Regions from separate parts of the Pilosibacter rotomagensis genome, predicted to be linked through region 3. Evidence: predicted binding sites of a transcription regulator. Region 3 holds the regulator's gene; each other region holds the start of a gene.
The links. Region 3 encodes LexA, which represses DNA repair genes until DNA is damaged. Its sites were predicted from a motif close to CNAACANNTGTTNG; they were not measured.
Positions count from the first base shown of each region.

Region 1: uvrB (excinuclease ABC subunit UvrB) is a predicted target of LexA. The motif match lies at 1,455-1,468, and genes of this name have one in related genera.
Region 2: uvrA (excinuclease ABC subunit UvrA) is a predicted target of LexA. The motif match lies at 2,069-2,082, and genes of this name have one in related genera.
Region 4: recA (recombinase RecA) is a predicted target of LexA. The motif match lies at 2,362-2,375, and genes of this name have one in related genera.

Region 1 covers NZ_CM170323.1:1,126,711-1,130,928, forward strand. The annotation lists gene ACI3EW_RS04970 (ATP-dependent helicase) at 1-48, shown strand, start outside; gene ACI3EW_RS04975 (cob(I)yrinic acid a,c-diamide adenosyltransferase) at 159-689, shown strand; gene ACI3EW_RS04980 (DUF1292 domain-containing protein) at 978-1,310, shown strand; gene uvrB (excinuclease ABC subunit UvrB) at 1,610-3,601, shown strand; gene ACI3EW_RS04990 (FeoA family protein) at 3,874-4,104, shown strand; gene feoB (ferrous iron transport protein B) at 4,101-4,218, shown strand, end outside.
Region 2 covers NZ_CM170323.1:564,388-568,605, forward strand. The annotation lists gene leuA (2-isopropylmalate synthase) at 1-343, shown strand, start outside; gene ACI3EW_RS02485 (PspC-like choline-binding domain-containing protein) at 681-1,925, shown strand; gene uvrA (excinuclease ABC subunit UvrA) at 2,232-4,218, shown strand, end outside.
Region 3 covers NZ_CM170323.1:1,973,053-1,977,270, forward strand. The annotation lists gene ACI3EW_RS08680 (exonuclease SbcCD subunit D) at 1-497, opposite strand, end outside; gene ACI3EW_RS08685 (LysM peptidoglycan-binding domain-containing protein) at 715-1,029, opposite strand; gene lexA (transcriptional repressor LexA) at 1,297-1,914, shown strand; gene ACI3EW_RS08695 (GNAT family N-acetyltransferase) at 2,311-2,430, opposite strand; gene ACI3EW_RS08700 (hypothetical protein) at 2,701-3,213, shown strand; gene ACI3EW_RS08705 (RNA-guided endonuclease TnpB family protein) at 3,333-4,218, opposite strand, start outside.
Region 4 covers NZ_CM170323.1:486,188-490,405, reverse strand. The annotation lists gene rny (ribonuclease Y) at 1-300, opposite strand, end outside; gene ACI3EW_RS02190 (regulatory protein RecX) at 523-1,035, opposite strand; gene recA (recombinase RecA) at 1,160-2,236, opposite strand; gene ACI3EW_RS02180 (alanine/glycine:cation symporter family protein) at 2,839-4,191, opposite strand.

The DNA of each region.
Region 1 (4,218 bases), 850 kb from region 3:
CACAGGAAGACGGATGTTTCCCGGTTTGTGGAGGAAGCAGGACTGTGATCAAGTCGAATGTACGTGGGACCTGGTAAGCAATTCTGGTCAGCGCAAGTTGACAAATTCCTCACGGAATTACTGCACTTTGCACTCTGTTTTAAAAAGCGAGGAGAAACATGGGACTTGTTCATATTTACTGCGGAGATGGAAAAGGAAAAACGAGCGCGGCGGTCGGACTGGCCGTCCGGGCGGCAGGATGCGGAAAACGCGTGGTGATCGCGAGATTTTTAAAGACGGACAATTCCGGGGAAGTGGAAATTTTAAAGAAAATCCCGGAGGTTACGCTGATCCCGTGCCGGAAAACATTTGGCTTTGTCCGGTCGATGGATGAAGAGACGAAAAGGGAATGTGCGTCATACCACAGAGAGCTGTTTGGCGAAGCGGTGAAACTCGCGGAACATGCGGATCTGGTGGTGTTTGATGAGATCATGGCGGCTGTAAATTACGGGATGGTTCCGGAACGCGATGTCCTAGAATTTCTTGAAAACCGCCCCGGAAGAGATCAGACGGACGGGCTGGAGATCGTTCTCACTGGGAGAGATCCGTCGGAGAAGCTGATCGCGGCAGCGGATTATGTCTCGGAGATCTGTAAGAGAAAGCATCCGTTTGACCGCGGGATCATGGCGAGACGGGGAGTTGAGTACTGACGTTACAGTACACGGGCACTCCATGCCCGCGCACTGTAACAGGATTTTGCCGATGCTTCGCATTCCGAATCGGCAAAATCTGCTGTCACAACTGTATTGTACGGAATTTTCAGTTCAGAAAATTCCTACCGTGTACAGTAACGTACTGATCGCTTCTTTTTAAAAGTAGCAATTCTTTCTATTGATTTTATGGCAGTTTACTGGTATCCTATAAAAAATGGCAGCCGTGACAGAAAAGAACCGCTGCAAGAAACGGCAGGATGCCGGAAATGAGAGGAATTTGAGCTTATGGCAAAGGACAAAAATATGAATCAGGATGCTGCAAACGATGAAGAGATGACCGTGACTCTGACACTGGATGACGGAACCGAGTTAGAGTGCGTGGTCCTTACGATCTTTGAGGCGGCTGATAAGGAATATATCGCGCTTCTTCCGTTAGACGGAAATGAGGCTGAGGATGGCGAGGTATACTTATACCGCTACACAGAGATCAATGGAACTCCGGATATCCAGAACATCGAGAGCGACGAGGAGTACGAGATCGTTGCTGATGCGTTCGATGAACTTCTCGACACTGAAGAGTACGACGAGATTGTAGGCGAGGACGAGCTGGACGACTGATTTAAAAAATGAGAAACAGCAGTTTCCCATAATATGAACCGCTAAGGCGGCGTTTCCGACTTCCGATAGAGGGAGAATGGGGACGCCGCCTTTTTACGTGCAATATACGTGCGGGGCGTAGGATAGCGGGAGCAAATGGAAAATAGAACATAAGTTCGAAAATAACTGTACATTTCTATATAGACATGGTATACTTAAAAGCAGTTAAATATATTTTTAATTCCAGGATGCGAGACCGGAATAATATGAAAGAAGCATGAAACTAAAAAAGATGAAATAGACCGAATCAGGAGGAAACCATGGATCATTTTGAACTTGTATCAGAATATCAGCCGACCGGTGACCAGCCGCAGGCAATCGAACAGCTGGTAAAAGGCTTCAGGGAAGGCAATCAGTTTGAGACACTGCTCGGTGTGACTGGATCCGGTAAAACATTTACGATGGCGAACGTGATCCAGCAGTTGAATAAACCAACACTTGTGATCGCGCACAATAAGACGCTGGCAGCACAGCTTTATTCGGAGATGAAGGAGTTTTTCCCAAATAATGCGGTGGAATATTTTGTATCCTATTACGACTACTATCAGCCGGAGGCCTATGTGCCGTCGACGGATACTTATATTGAAAAGGACTCCGCGATCAACGATGAGATCGATAAGCTGCGTCATTCTGCGACAGCGGCCCTTTCTGAGCGGAATGATGTGATCATTGTAGCTTCGGTATCGTGTATCTATGGTCTGGGAAGCCCGATCGATTATAAGAACATGGTGATCTCGCTGCGCCCTGGAATGGAAAAAGACAGAGATGAAGTGATCCACAAACTGATCGATATCCAGTATACAAGAAATGAGATGGATTTTAAACGAGGAAGTTTCCGTGTGCGAGGAGATGTGCTGGAAGTATTTCCGGCATACTCCGGAAGTGAGGCGTACAGGATCGAGTTCTTCGGGGACGAGGTGGACCGGATCATAGAGATCGAGGCGCTGACCGGAGAGGTGAAGGCACAGTTGGAACATGTGGCGATCTTCCCGGCATCCCACTATGTCGTTCCGAAGGAAAAGATGATGCGTGCGACTGAGAATATTCTTGCAGAGATGAAGGAGCAGGTAACCTTCTTTAAAAGTGAGGATAAGCTTCTGGAGGCACAGAGGATCGCTGAGCGGACAAACTTTGACGTGGAGATGATGAGGGAGACTGGATTCTGCTCCGGGATCGAGAACTATTCCCGCCATCTCGTGGGTTCCGCACCGGGGCAGCCGCCGTGCACGCTGCTCGACTATTTTCCGGATGATTTTCTGATCATCGTGGACGAGTCCCATATTACGCTTCCGCAGGTCCGCGGCATGTATTTTGGTGACCGATCGCGAAAAAAGACACTGGTGGATTATGGCTTCCGTCTGCCGTCCGCACTTGATAACCGTCCGCTGAATTTTGAGGAGTTTGAGACACATATCAACCAGATGATGTTCGTGTCGGCGACGCCGTCCACTTATGAGGCGGAACATGAACTCCTGCGTGCGGAGCAGATCATCCGCCCGACAGGGCTTCTGGACCCCGAAATCTCTGTCCGTCCGGTGGAAGGACAGATCGATGATCTGGTGGGCGAGATCAATAAAGAAGTGGAAAAGCACAATAAAGTTCTCATCACGACGCTCACAAAGCGTATGGCGGAGGACCTGACGGATTATATCAGGGAAGCCGGAATTCGTGTAAAATATCTGCACTCGGATATTGATACGCTGGAGCGTGCGGAGATCATCCGGGATATGCGTCTGGACGTCTTTGATGTCCTTGTCGGAATTAACCTTCTCAGAGAGGGACTCGATATCCCGGAGATCACGCTTGTTGCGATCCTGGATGCGGATAAAGAAGGATTTCTTCGTTCAGAGACATCCCTGATCCAGACGATCGGGCGTGCGGCCAGAAACGCGGAAGGTCATGTCATCATGTATGCAGATACGATCACAGATTCCATGCGGGCCGCCATCGACGAGACGAATCGCCGCCGGGAGATCCAGCAGAAGTACAATGAGGAACATGGAATTACCCCGCAGACGATCAAAAAAGCAGTCCGTGATCTGATCGCGATTTCAAAGGCAGTCAGCGCGAATGAGGAAGAATTTAAGAAAGATCCGGAGTCTATGGATGCAAGGGAACTGGAGAAACTTGTAAAGGAACTTACAAAGAAGATGCGCCAGGCGGCAGCGGAACTGAACTTTGAGGAAGCAGCTAAGCTGCGTGACCGGATGAAGGAAGTGAAACAGATGCTGCTGGAACTGGAGGATCATTAGAACGCACAGCAGGAAGAAGAAATATTTTGTATTCCGGGGAAATGCTGTGGAAGGATTTTACAGACGAAGGTATGTGACTGCTATAAAAAAGGAAAAAGGACTGGGAGACAGAAGCTCTCAGTCTTTTTGATATGTGCACACATGCCTTTGCCCGCACCGGGCGGACGAATGTACCGGAATACGATTATTGACAATTATTCTCAATAAGAATACAATATTTCCAGATGACAGGAAGACTGCTATCGACTATGATAATGAAGGATGGACACAGGATGAAACTTTATGAAGGAAAGATTGGCACAACGTACCTGGTCGAATCGGTTCATGTGGAAGATGCGATCAACCGGCGTCTGGAGGCGCTGGGTGTAAATGAGAATACTCCTCTTCTTGTGATGAACAAGAAAAACAGCGGAACGATGATCATCAAAGTCCGCGGAACCCGTCTGGCGCTTGGAAGGCGGATCACAGGCGGGATCGAAGTTAAAGAGGAGGCGGCATCATGAGTGGAACAGAAAGACCGATCAATGTCTGTTTTGTGGGAAACCCGAACTGCGGAAAGACAACCTTGTTCAATGCATTTACCGGTGCAAAATTAAAAGTGGCAAACTGGCCCGGCG
Region 2 (4,218 bases), 1.4 Mb from region 3:
TAAGATCACAGATTTCGAGTCCGGAGACCAGTTCACAACCGTTGCTGTTGTTACCTACTCTGACCACGGCGAGACAAAACAGTTTGAAGGTGTCGGAAACGGCCCGATCGATGCTGTGAAACGCGGACTGGAGGAGGAGCTTGGTATCTCGATCAAGGTTCTCGATTACAGCGAGCATGCGCTGACATCCGGTTCCGGGGCACAGGCGGCTTCCTATATCCACCTGATGGATCAGAAGACCGGAAAGGTGACATACGGTGTCGGCATCAGCTCCAACATCACGAGAGCATCCTTAAGAGGTATCTTCAGTGCAGTTAACCGTCTGTTTGGAGATGCAGAGTAAAATAAAAATGTCGGATATACGTTCAGTGCTGCGGTAAGACATAGGGAGAAACTGCAGTGTCCGGCGGCAAATCATAAGAAAATTTTAAATGCGGCAGAAATGGGAATGCAATCCTGTTTTTGCCGCATTTTTGCGTCATATTTTTAATGAAATGTAAGGAAAAAGAGAAGAGTTTTTAGGAAGTTTTCTGTATAATACAAGTACAAACAAAAAACGAAAGATATCTAACGGAGATATCGAAAACAAATAGCCACCGTGGGAACGATGAAAAGGAAACCGGTGGGAAAGTGAAAAAGTATATTCCGGAAACGGAAATATTTAGAAGAGGAGGGTTTCTATGAAGAAGAGATATTTTGCAGGTGCAGCAGTTGCAGCGATGATTTTAACCGCAGGAATGGCGACGACTTCCTTTGCGGACTGGTCACAGCAGAATGGAAAATGGTATTACTACAATGACAACAACGGACGCCTCGTTCGGAATGACTGGGTATGCTCCAAAGATGCATGGTATTATATGGATTATAATGGAGTGATGCAGACAAACAGCCTGATCGATGATACCTATTATGTAAATGAGAATGGTGTCATGATCACAAACACATGGAAGTACATCAACAACAGCCGCTGGAACGAAAGCGGATGGAGATATTTCGGAGCAAACGGAAAGGCGTACACAAACGGCTGGAAACAGATCAATGACGTGTGGTACCACTTTACGGACTCCGTTTTGGATATCGGCTGGGTGGAGATCGATGGTAAGATCTATCATTTAGAAGATTCCGGAGCTATGACGACGGGCTGGAGAAAACTGGCGGACAGAGAGGATGACTGGGGTGAGTACTGGTACTACTTTAATTCCAGTGGAAAGCTGATCTATGATGGTGAACTGAAGATCTCCGGTGAGACCTATATCTTTGACCACAGCGGAAGAATGCTGACTGGCTGGGTAAATGAGTCTGATTACACATCTACAGGACGTGACGACCTCTCCAACAGCGATGTCAATGCCCTTCGCTACTTCCGCAGCGGCGGACAGCAGATGAACGGCTGGAGATATATGGCATCCCCGGATGACGCTGAGGAAAACTGGTACTACTTTAAAGATGGCCGCGCATACTCCACATCCTATAAAACAACGGAGGCCTGCGGATACGGAATAGCGAAGATCAAGGGAGAGACCTACTGCTTCGATAAGAAGGGCCGCATGAAGACAGGTCTTGTGGAGTTGAGTGATGGCAGAAAGTTCTACTTTGACAGCGACGGAAAGATGAAGACCGGACGGATCGTGGTCAATGACGATAACCATGACAACGAAGTATTCTACTTTACGACTTCAGGCAGTATCGGAAAGAGAGGCGACGGATTCACGGGTGTGAAGGACGGAAGTCTCTACGAGAACGGACGCCTTGTGAGTGCGGAAGAAGGAATGAAGTACGAGAAAGTCACCGTTGACGGAAAGACATATGTAGTCAACGAATCCGGTAAGGTAAAGACCAGCGGAACCGTGACAGACGCGGATGGCGTGAAATATAAGATCACGAAGGATCAGAACGGCGGATATCATGTGGAAGTTTCCTGGTAGGAATGAATACAAAAAGCTTAATGAGCTTATGATGTAAAATTTCATAGAACCCCATAAAGAGAGATCCCGGCAGTTTGCTGTCGGGGTCTCTTGCTGTTGTGCGTATTTTGTGAAAGGTGAATAATTTTACCTTCATATAAAAACGAACAAACGTTTGCATATAAAAACGAAATGTGATATACTGGGCGTAACAGGAAATAAGTCCGTAACATACGAGAATATCCGGATTTTCTGACGAAACGTATACTCAGGAAATTCCGTGAGAATGATAAAGCAAAAGCAGACATGGCAAAGAGGAGAGACACAATGCCGAAGCAATATATAAAAATACGAGGTGCCAACGAGCACAACTTAAAAAATATTTCCCTGGATATCCCAAGAAATGAGCTGGTAGTCCTGACTGGACTTTCGGGATCGGGAAAATCTTCCCTGGCATTTGATACGATCTACGCGGAGGGACAGAGACGCTATATGGAGTCTTTATCTTCCTACGCCCGCCAGTTCTTAGGCCAGATGGAAAAACCGGATGTTGAGAGCATCGAGGGACTTTCCCCGGCGATCTCCATCGACCAGAAATCCACGAACCGCAACCCGCGTTCCACCGTAGGAACTGTGACGGAGATATACGACTATATGCGTCTTCTGTACGCGAGGATCGGTATCCCCCACTGCCCGAAGTGCGGCAGGGAGATCCGGAAACAGACCGTGGACCAGATGGTGGACCAGATCATGACACTGCCGGAGCGGACGAAGATCCAGCTTTTAGCGCCAATGGTCCGTGGAAGAAAAGGACGTCATGAGAAGGTTCTGGAACAGGCGAAACGCAGCGGCTATGTCCGCGTGATGATCGACGGAAATCTTCATGAGCTGTCAGAAGAGATATCGCTGGAGAAGAATATCAAGCACAATATCGAGATCGTTGTGGACCGTCTCGTTGTGAAGCCGGGGATCGAGAAGCGTCTGACGGACTCCATCGAGACGGTGATGAAGCTGTCCGACGGTCTGATGATCGTGGACGTGACGGGCGGCGAGCCGATTAACTTCAGCCAGAGCTTTTCCTGCCCGGATTGTGGGATCAGCATCGAGGAGGTGGAGCCGCGAAGCTTCTCCTTCAACAACCCGTTTGGTGCCTGCCCGGACTGTTTCGGTCTGGGATATAAGATGGAATTTGACGAAGACCTTATGATTCCGGATAAGTCTTTAAGCATCAACGAGGGAGCGATCGTCGTCCTCGGCTGGCAGTCCTGCGCGAAGCCGGGAAGCTTTTCGAGGGCGATTCTGGATGCCCTGGCGGCAGAGTATCACTTTGATCTTGATACTCCGTTTAAAGATTATCCGAAGGAGATCCATGATATCCTGATCTACGGAACCGGCGGAAAGGAAGTAAAGGTCCACTATACAGGACAGCGCGGAACCGGCGTTTATGACGTGGCCTTTGAGGGCCTGATTGAGAATGTGAATCGCCGTTACCGGGAGACGTTCTCCCAGGCCAGCAAGGCAGAGTACGAGAGTTTTATGCGGATCACACCGTGTACCACCTGTCATGGACAGCGTTTAAAGCAGTCTTCTCTGGCAGTGACGGTAGGTGGGCTGAATATTTACGAGGCTACGAATATGTCCATCGTAAAATTCAGGGAGTTTATCGATGATCTGAAGCTATCTGAGATGCAGAAGATGATCGGTGAACAGATTTTAAAGGAAATCCGGGCGAGGATCAGCTTCCTGATCGATGTGGGACTGGATTATCTGTCCTTATCCCGGGCGACGGGTACCCTTTCCGGCGGCGAGGCACAGCGAATCCGTCTGGCGACCCAGATCGGTTCCGGACTTGTGGGGGTTGCCTATATCCTTGATGAGCCGAGTATCGGACTGCACCAGAGAGATAACGATAAGCTGTTGAAAACGCTGGAACATCTTCGGGATCTCGGAAACAGTGTGATCGTCGTGGAACACGATGAGGATACGATGCGGGCGGCGGACTGTATCGTGGATATCGGTCCGGGGGCCGGGGAACACGGCGGAAATGTGGTCGCTGTGGGAACGGCAGCCCAGATCATGAAGTGTAAAGAATCGATCACCGGTGCGTATTTAAGCGGCCGGATCAAAATTCCGGTGCCGAAGGAGAGAAGAAACCCCACAGGCTGGATCAAAATCCGTGGCGCGAGGGAGAATAACCTGAAAAATATCGATGTGGATGTGCCGCTTGGAATTATGACCTGCGTGACCGGTGTGTCGGGATCGGGAAAGAGCTCCCTGATCAACGAGATCCTCTATAAGGCACTGGCGAAAAAGC
Region 3 (4,218 bases):
AGATCGATCTCCATATGGCGGATCACCGTCTCCGCCGCAGTCTGGACATCCGTTACCAGATCCGCCTCATTCTCAAATACATGCCGCACAGTCGAAGGGCGGATAAACGGGAGCAGGTGGATCCAGACTGTTCCGTATTGATCCTTCAGCGGAATCTTCGTGACACTCCCATCATATACAGGCGAAAGGTAGATCCCCCGGCTGTTCAACAGTCTTCCGCCGAAAGCCAGCCGTTCCGCCGAATCATGGTTCCCGCTGATAATAAAAACAGGAATCGCTCTCCCGGCAAGCCTTGTGATAAATTCGTCGAACACCTGGACCGCCTCCGCGGACGGGATCTGCTTGTCATAAATATCACCGGCCAGGATGATCCCGTCCGGCTTTTCTTCTTCCGCCAGATCAAGAATTCTTTTAAGAATATATTTCTGGTCTTCGATCATCGAAAACTCATTGACTCTCTTTCCGATATGAAGGTCCGATAAATGGAATAATTTCATTGGTTCCTCCTATTGCTCTCTCTTCTGCTCCTCCTATTGTACCGTTTTATCCCGGCAATAGCAAGCAAGGAACTTTTGGCCGCCGGTCAGCTGGAATGCAAGTATCCCGGAGAAAGAACAAGATCCCCGGACATCATTCTGCCCAAAGGATCTCGTTTGCAGCCCGGAGAGTCTTTCTCTCCGCATCCTCTCTTCTGTATCTTTCTGTCTTATATCATCACTTTATATACGGGTTTCCCGGCGTCTCCGCATAATACTCCACGGAGATCATATCACCGGCACGGAGTTCGTCAGAAACCATTCCGTTGATTAGTTTCAGCTCATATACATATTCCCGCACGGACATACCGGAATGATGATAATAAGTTTTTGCAACAGACCAGAGGGTATCACCTTTTTCCACCTCGATCGTCGTATAATAGCGGTTATAGACGGCATCATCCTCGTCTTCATTCGCCATAACCAGGGTCTTTCCAAAAAAGCAGGACATGATCATCACGATCATCACAAGAGCGATCAAATACTTCTTCATATTGGTTCCTCCTCTGTATTCAGTAAGTGCAAACTCATGTTTGGGAACATCTGTTCTGGTTTAGATTCTATCACGCGAACATATGTTTGTCAATTCTTTTTCTCCATTTTTTCGAACAAAGGTTTGCTTTTTTCCGCAGTTTATGATACTATGTATGCAGAGAAGAAATATTCTTTTGCAGATTATTACAGCGGTCGTCAAATGTCTCCCCGTGTATGCGCGGTTGCCATTTTCCTAATCGCCGTGACGAATAAAAGGAGGGGTCTCATGAGTCAGGGAAAAATTACTGATAAGCAGAAAGAAATACTTGAATATATAAAAGAAATGATTTTAAAGAAAGGATATCCGCCGGCTGTGCGCGAGATCTGTGAGGCGGTTCACTTGAAATCCACCTCCTCGGTCCACTCCCACCTGGAATCCCTGGAGAAGAACGGATATATCCGCCGGGATCCGACGAAGCCGAGAACTATCGAGATTCTCGATGATGATTTCGCTCTTACAAGACGTGAAGTTGTAAATGTGCCGGTGATCGGTACGGTCGCCGCCGGAACTCCGATCCTCGCGGAGCAGAATATCGAAGATTATCTTCCGATCCCTGCCGAAATGCTCCCGAATAAAGAAGTATTTATGTTAAAGGTAAAAGGAAACAGTATGATCGAAGCCGGGATCTACAGCGGTGATAAAGTCATCGTTGCAAAGCAGCCGGACGCCGAGAACGGCGATAAAGTCGTTGCGCTCGTTGATGACTCCGCGACCGTAAAAACGTTCTACAAAGAGAACGGTCACTTCCGTCTCCAGCCAGAAAACTCCACGATGGACCCGATCATCCTGGATCACGTAGAGATCCTCGGTAAAGTCATCGGTCTTTTCCGCATGATGAGCTGATTTGTTTATAACAAAAGAAAAATCCCCGGCAGTCCGCTGTGTTTTTGCAGTGGAACTGTCGGAGATTTTTTCATATCTTCCAGGCTGTGCTCTTGCGCTGTTGTCCCTTTCCCTATTTCGAGAATATCAGTCGAAATGTCTTATGCCCGAAATGAGATGCAGCCGTTTGTCGGGTTAAATATTATTTCATGATCTTCCAATGTATCATTTACTCCTATAGAGCTCGGCAAACCAGAATCTGCGATTCCAATGTTTTTGCTTTAATTCATAGGACGGATGATATAAGCCGGTTGGTTCGTAAAATTCGTCACCAATATAGTGAAAACCCAGCTTACGCAAAACCTTTGCAGATTCAGTATTATGAGGATTCTGTCCTGCAAACAGTGCGTCTGCTTTCTAAATGGAAAACGCGTAGTTGATGACAGCCGATGCAGCTTCCACTGCGTAGCCTTTTCTCCAGAATTGCGGAAGCAGATGAAACCTGATCTCATATTCATTCTTACGATATGGTCGCAATCCGCAGCATCCAATCGCGAGATCCAGGGTGCGTTCGGCTTTGAGAACCCGCAGGCAATCTATAAGTGGATCGCCGGGAAATCACTTCCAAGCCTGGACAACTTTATCATTCTCAGCAGACTGTTACATACTAGCATTGAAAATATCCTCGTCATTGACGGGGATATTCCTCTTTTATGGGTTTCTTTAAACCAAGGGTTCAATGACATCTTCCCTCTCTCGCCTTATAATCGTGTCATAAGGAATTGATGCGAAGGAGGCGAATACATCATGAAAATGACTTCGGCTTATGCCAATAAACTGCTCAAAAGCCTGGCGGACGAAAAGTCCTACTGGGAAGCCAAGGAAGCGACATCCCGTACATACGTTGCCGCCGTCGGCGAGGAACCGGTCATCCCGGAGTATGACTACTCCGCCGTTTCCGAGACGTTGAAAGAAATTGATCGAAAAACCGTTATTATCAAGCACGCCCTGAACCTGGCCAACGCAACAGCAAAGATCATGGTAGGCGATACGGAAATGAGCGTCGACAGCATTCTGGTAAGGATGGCACAGCTCAACTCCCGCAAAGCGACCCTGGACACCATGCGGAAATGCCTTCCGAAAATGAGGGAATCTTCCCATGCATTCAGCTCCAGGAATGCCGTTCCTGAGTATCGCTATACCAATTACGATCCGGAACTGGTAAAACAGGATTACGAACATATCTCCGGCGAAATCATGGAAATGCAGATTGCCCTTGACCAGTACAATCAGACGTTCCTGTTTGAAGCGGACATGTGACATACTCCCACCACTTAGCTCATGCTTGAAGTGGGGGCTTCTCGTTCGATTACCCCGTTGGGCAAAGCATTCACGAGCGATCCCCGTGTGTCCCACGGTTCTTTTTGTCTGATATATTTTTATGATGCTTTTTCGCTTTTTTCTAATATGATCCCGGACATTCTCAGACCTTCCCTGCAGATGTTGACTGCCGCATTTTCATCACGGTCCATCCGGTTTCCGCAGCTGCAAAGATATACCCGCTCTTCCAGTTTCAGATCATGTTTTATTTTTCCACAACAGCTGCATGTTCTGGAACTGGGATACCAGCGGTCGATGCGGACAAGTTTCTTCCCTTCCCGTTCCAGTTTATACTGCAAAAAATCTGTGAACATTCTCCAGCCGTTGTCATGAACACTTTTTCCAAAACGATGTTCCCCGCTCATCGTCTTCAGATCCAGATCTTCGATACATACGATATCATAGAAATTGGTTATCTTTCTTGATTCTTTATGCAAGTAATCTTTTCTCTGGTGAGCGATATGTGTATGGATCCGCGCCACTTTTTTCTGCTGTTTTTTATAACGATTGCTTCCCTTCCGGCAATGACTCAGTTTTCTCTGCGCTTTCGCCAGTTTTTCCTCGCTGTTTCTGAAATAGTGCGGATAACCTGCATGTTTTCCATTGGAATCTACATATAGTTCTTTCATGGAAAAGTCGAGTCCGACGGCCTGCCTTATGTTCCTTGTTTCCACCGGCTTTTCTTCACAAAAATACAGAAGAGAAACATAATACCGCCCATCAGCTTCCAGACAGACGGATGCGCCTTTCAAGCAGGCATCTTCCCGGATCTTACGATGCTGCCGGATCCGGATCCAGCCTGCCTTTGGGAGCTTCAGTTTCCCATCTTTTAACAGGATATTTCCATTGACACTGTTTGTGGTATAGCTTTTAACAGGATTCTTTTTTGACTTGAATTTTGGAAATCCAAACGATGGATCCCGGAAAAAGTTTTTATAAGCAGTC
Region 4 (4,218 bases), 1.5 Mb from region 3:
CATTGCCTCAGATTTTTTGTCAAGGTTTTCCTCTTTGCTCAGTACGCGGCGCTCATAACGCTGGATCTCGGCTCTCCGTTCTCTGGTTTCCTTTTCAAGCTCGTTTTTCGCTTTTAAATTCTCTTCCTTCGCTTCCAGGAGAGCTTCTTTCTTCTTCGTCTCGGCGACCTTCAATGCTTCATCTATTATTTCTCTGGATTTTTCCTCTGCGCTTCCGATCTTACTCTCGTAACTTTTTTTATGGTGAGCCACAGCTATCTTCCAGGTAATAGGAGCCACAATAATTGCTGCTATCAACATGCTGATTATTGGTGACACAGGAGCACCTCCTTTATTTAGTTTTCATTGTACTAATTACAACACTTCAATTCTAAACTGTTTTATGCATTATGTCAAGTATAATGCCCGCATTCCAGGGACTTCTGTGCATCCCCACGAAGGTTGTCGAACTGCAGTCCGCGGGCTCTCTCAGCCTCTGAAAAGCAGCACTGCAGTTCCTGTTCACCGATCAAAAACAGCTTCTCACTCCCACTGTTTCATCGCACTGTTGATCGCGTCATAAGAAAAGCCTTTTCTCGCCAGGAACGCGTAGATCTTCTGACGCTTTGCCGGGTCCGGTTCCTCCGGATCGTAGTTTTTCTTTCTCAGCAGTCCGAGGATCTGGGCAGACTCGTCAACTTCCATATCCTCGAATATCATTTCCACCAGATCATCGCTGACACCTTTCTGGCGGAGGTCAAATTTCATCTGGCGGATACTCTTTTTATGTCCGTTTTTCTCTACATACCGCCTTGCATAGTCCTCATCATCCAGATACCGGTAATGTTTCAGAAAAAGGATCGCATCTTCAACAGAGGCTGGCAAAAGCTCCTGTTCCGCCAGCTTCTTACGCATCTCATTTTCTGTTTTTCCGGAAAACTGGAGATAGTAGAGTCCCTTATTTCGGGCTTCCCGAAACTCCTCCGGGATCGCCTCCCCATCTGCACCGGCATACATTTTATGTTCCCGGTGTTCTTCCTGTATCCACTCTCTCATCCGTGTGTTTCCTGTATCTTTCTATCTACAGTTATTCTTCTCCCTGTTATTCAGAGAAGTCCCTGTACTGTCTGCAGGAATGCTGTTTCTGACGTTCCGTGAAAGGTAACGCTGTTCCTGCTTTTTACTCGTCTGCCTCTGTCTCCGCAGCCAGTGTCTCCTCCGGAGCTGTCTCTGCAGCCATCTCACCCGGGACAACGTGCTGTGCTTCCAGTCCGTGGAGCTCTCTCACCTGGTTTTCGATCTCCTCACAGATCAGCGGATTCTGCAGCAGATAATTCTTTGCGTTTTCACGTCCCTGACCGATCTTTGCGCCCTTGTATGCATACCAGGAACCGCTCTTCTCAACAATATTCGCATCGGCAGCGAGATCAAGGACATCACCCTCACGGGAGATTCCTTTTCCGAACATAATGTCAAACTCGGCTTCTTTAAATGGCGGCGCGATCTTGTTCTTTACGACCTTTACACGGACATGGTTTCCGATCACCTCTCCGCTCTGCTTTAAGGACTCGGTTCTTCTCACATCGAGACGGACGGAGGAATAGAACTTTAACGCACGTCCGCCGGTCGTTGTCTCCGGATTTCCGAACATGACGCCAACCTTCTCACGGAGCTGGTTGATAAAGATCACGATACAGTTTGTCTTGCTGATGATCGCGGTCAGTTTTCTTAACGCCTGGGACATTAAACGGGCCTGTAAGCCGACGTGGGAGTCACCCATATCGCCGTCGATCTCTGCTTTCGGAACAAGCGCCGCTACGGAGTCCACGATCACGATATCGACGGCACCGGAGCGCACCATTGTTTCCGTGATCTCCAGCGCCTGCTCGCCGTTATCCGGCTGGGAGATATAGAGGTTATCGATATCAACGCCGATATTTTTCGCGTATACCGGATCAAGTGCGTGCTCCGCGTCGATAAATCCAGCGATACCGCCGCGTTTCTGTACTTCCGCTACCATATGGAGAGCGACCGTCGTCTTACCACTGGACTCCGGCCCGTAGATCTCTACAACACGTCCCTTCGGGACTCCGCCGAGGCCGAGAGCGATATCAAGGCTCAGAGAACCGGTCGGAACCGTCTCGATATTCATATTTGCGCCGGAATCTCCGAGTTTCATAACGGAACCTTTTCCGTAAGCTTTTTCGATCTGTGTGAGAGCCGCATCAAGGGCTTTTAATTTATCATCTTTATTCATATTTTTCCTCCAAAATCCGGAACTGCACTTTTTATTTTCCGGATAACAAAATCGATCAGAATCCAGGCGGTCTCCCGTAAAATCTGCAGGATCAACGCAGATGCCGCCCGATCAGTCATTAGATGCGAACAAGTGTTCTGTACTCGTTAATCATAATATAATCCCTGTAAAAAGTCAACCATTTCTTGTTGTTTCTTCGCATTGCGAAGCAGTATACTTCCCTCCCGTCTCCTTTCGTTTTATTCATTTGGCTTTCCACGATTCTTTCGGCGACCCGCCGGTGTGACGATCTGCAGCACATATTTTTTCGTGCTCACTATATCAGATCGGTGATCCGGATAAACTCCGGAAAGATTTCAGATATGGGTACTATATCGGATTTCCATCCGGCTGTCAATCGGCATCCTTCACAAATTCCGGGGAGATTTTTTTACATGTACCACTTGTTATCGCGACAATGCCAAGGCCTCGCGCAAGCGCGGACTTTGGCTCTTTGTTCGCGTAAATCAAAAAGACGGCAGCCCATGCCCACAATACACAGTCTGCCGCCTTACGCTCAGCCTTTCCGGCTGTCAATATTTCATTTTAAAAGACTTCTGCGTCTACCGCTCCTTCGATGCTCTCACCACGAGCCCGCTGAGTGCCAGCAGTGCAAGGACGTTCGGGATGACCATCAGACCGTTGAAGAAGTCTGCTAAAGACCATACAAGCTCCAGCTTCAGGCAGGAACCGATCACGATGCAGACAACAACAATCATGGAGTAAAGCTTTGACGCTTTCTCACCGAACAGGTACTTCACGTTGACAAGTCCGAAGAAATGCCAGCTTAAGATCGTGGAAAATGCGAAGAAGAACAGGCACACCGCGACGAAGATGATGCCGGCGCTGCCGAATCCTTTCATGAATGCCGCCTGTGTAAGCGCTGTGCCGTCCTTTCCGCTGCTCATAACGCCTGTCGTGAGAACGGAAAATACAGTCAGGTTCAGGACGATAAATGTGTCGATGAAGACGCTGACCATCGCGCAGAGTCCCTGATGATGCGGGGATTCCGCTTTTGCTCTCGCATGTGCGTGCGGTGTGGAACCCATACCGGCCTCGTTGGAGAAAAGGCCGCGGGCAACACCATAGCGGATCGCCTCGCGCACTGTGATTCCCGCGCCTGCGCCGAGAACTGCTTCCGGTGCAAACGCCCCCTCAATAATGGAAAGGAACGCTGCCGGAAGAGCCGTGATGTTCATGCAGATCAGAATCAGGCTGCCGACGATATAAACACCGGCCATGATCGGAACGATCTTCTCAACTACCGTTGCCAGACTCTTTGTTCCTCCAAGGAAGATCACCGCTGCGATCACTGCGACAACAATGCCGACGATCACCGGCGAAAGTTCCACATGGAATACCTGAAATGCTTCCACAAACGCTGCCCCGATGGAATTGGACTGAACCATGTTTCCCATAAAGCCCAGAGCAAGAATAATAAATACCGCGAACAGAGCTGCGAGTCCTTTTCCGAACGTTCCTTTGAACGCCGCTTTGATATAGTAGACAGGGCCTCCTGTCACCTCGCCGTTTACCTCTGTCTTATATGTCTGTGCCAGAACTGCCTCCGCATAGATCGTCGCCATTCCGAGGAATGCGCTGACCCACATCCAGAAGATCGCACCAGGTCCGCCTCCGATGAGGGCTGTCGCCGCTCCTGCGAGGTTTCCGGTTCCTACCTGGGCAGCGATCGCCGTGGCGATGGACTGGAACGGGGTCATCTCACCTTTCTCATGCTTTTCGCCGTTCATGCTGAAATGTCCGAATACCTGGCGGACGCCTTCTCCGAACTTTCTGACCTGGATGAATCTTAAGCGGATCGTGTAGTAAAGCCCTGTTCCGCATAAGAGAATGATCAGGAGAAAGCTCCACAGAAAATCATTTCCTTTTGTTACAAGCTGCATCAGTGTGTCCATTTTTGTTATCCTCCTCTTTCATGATCA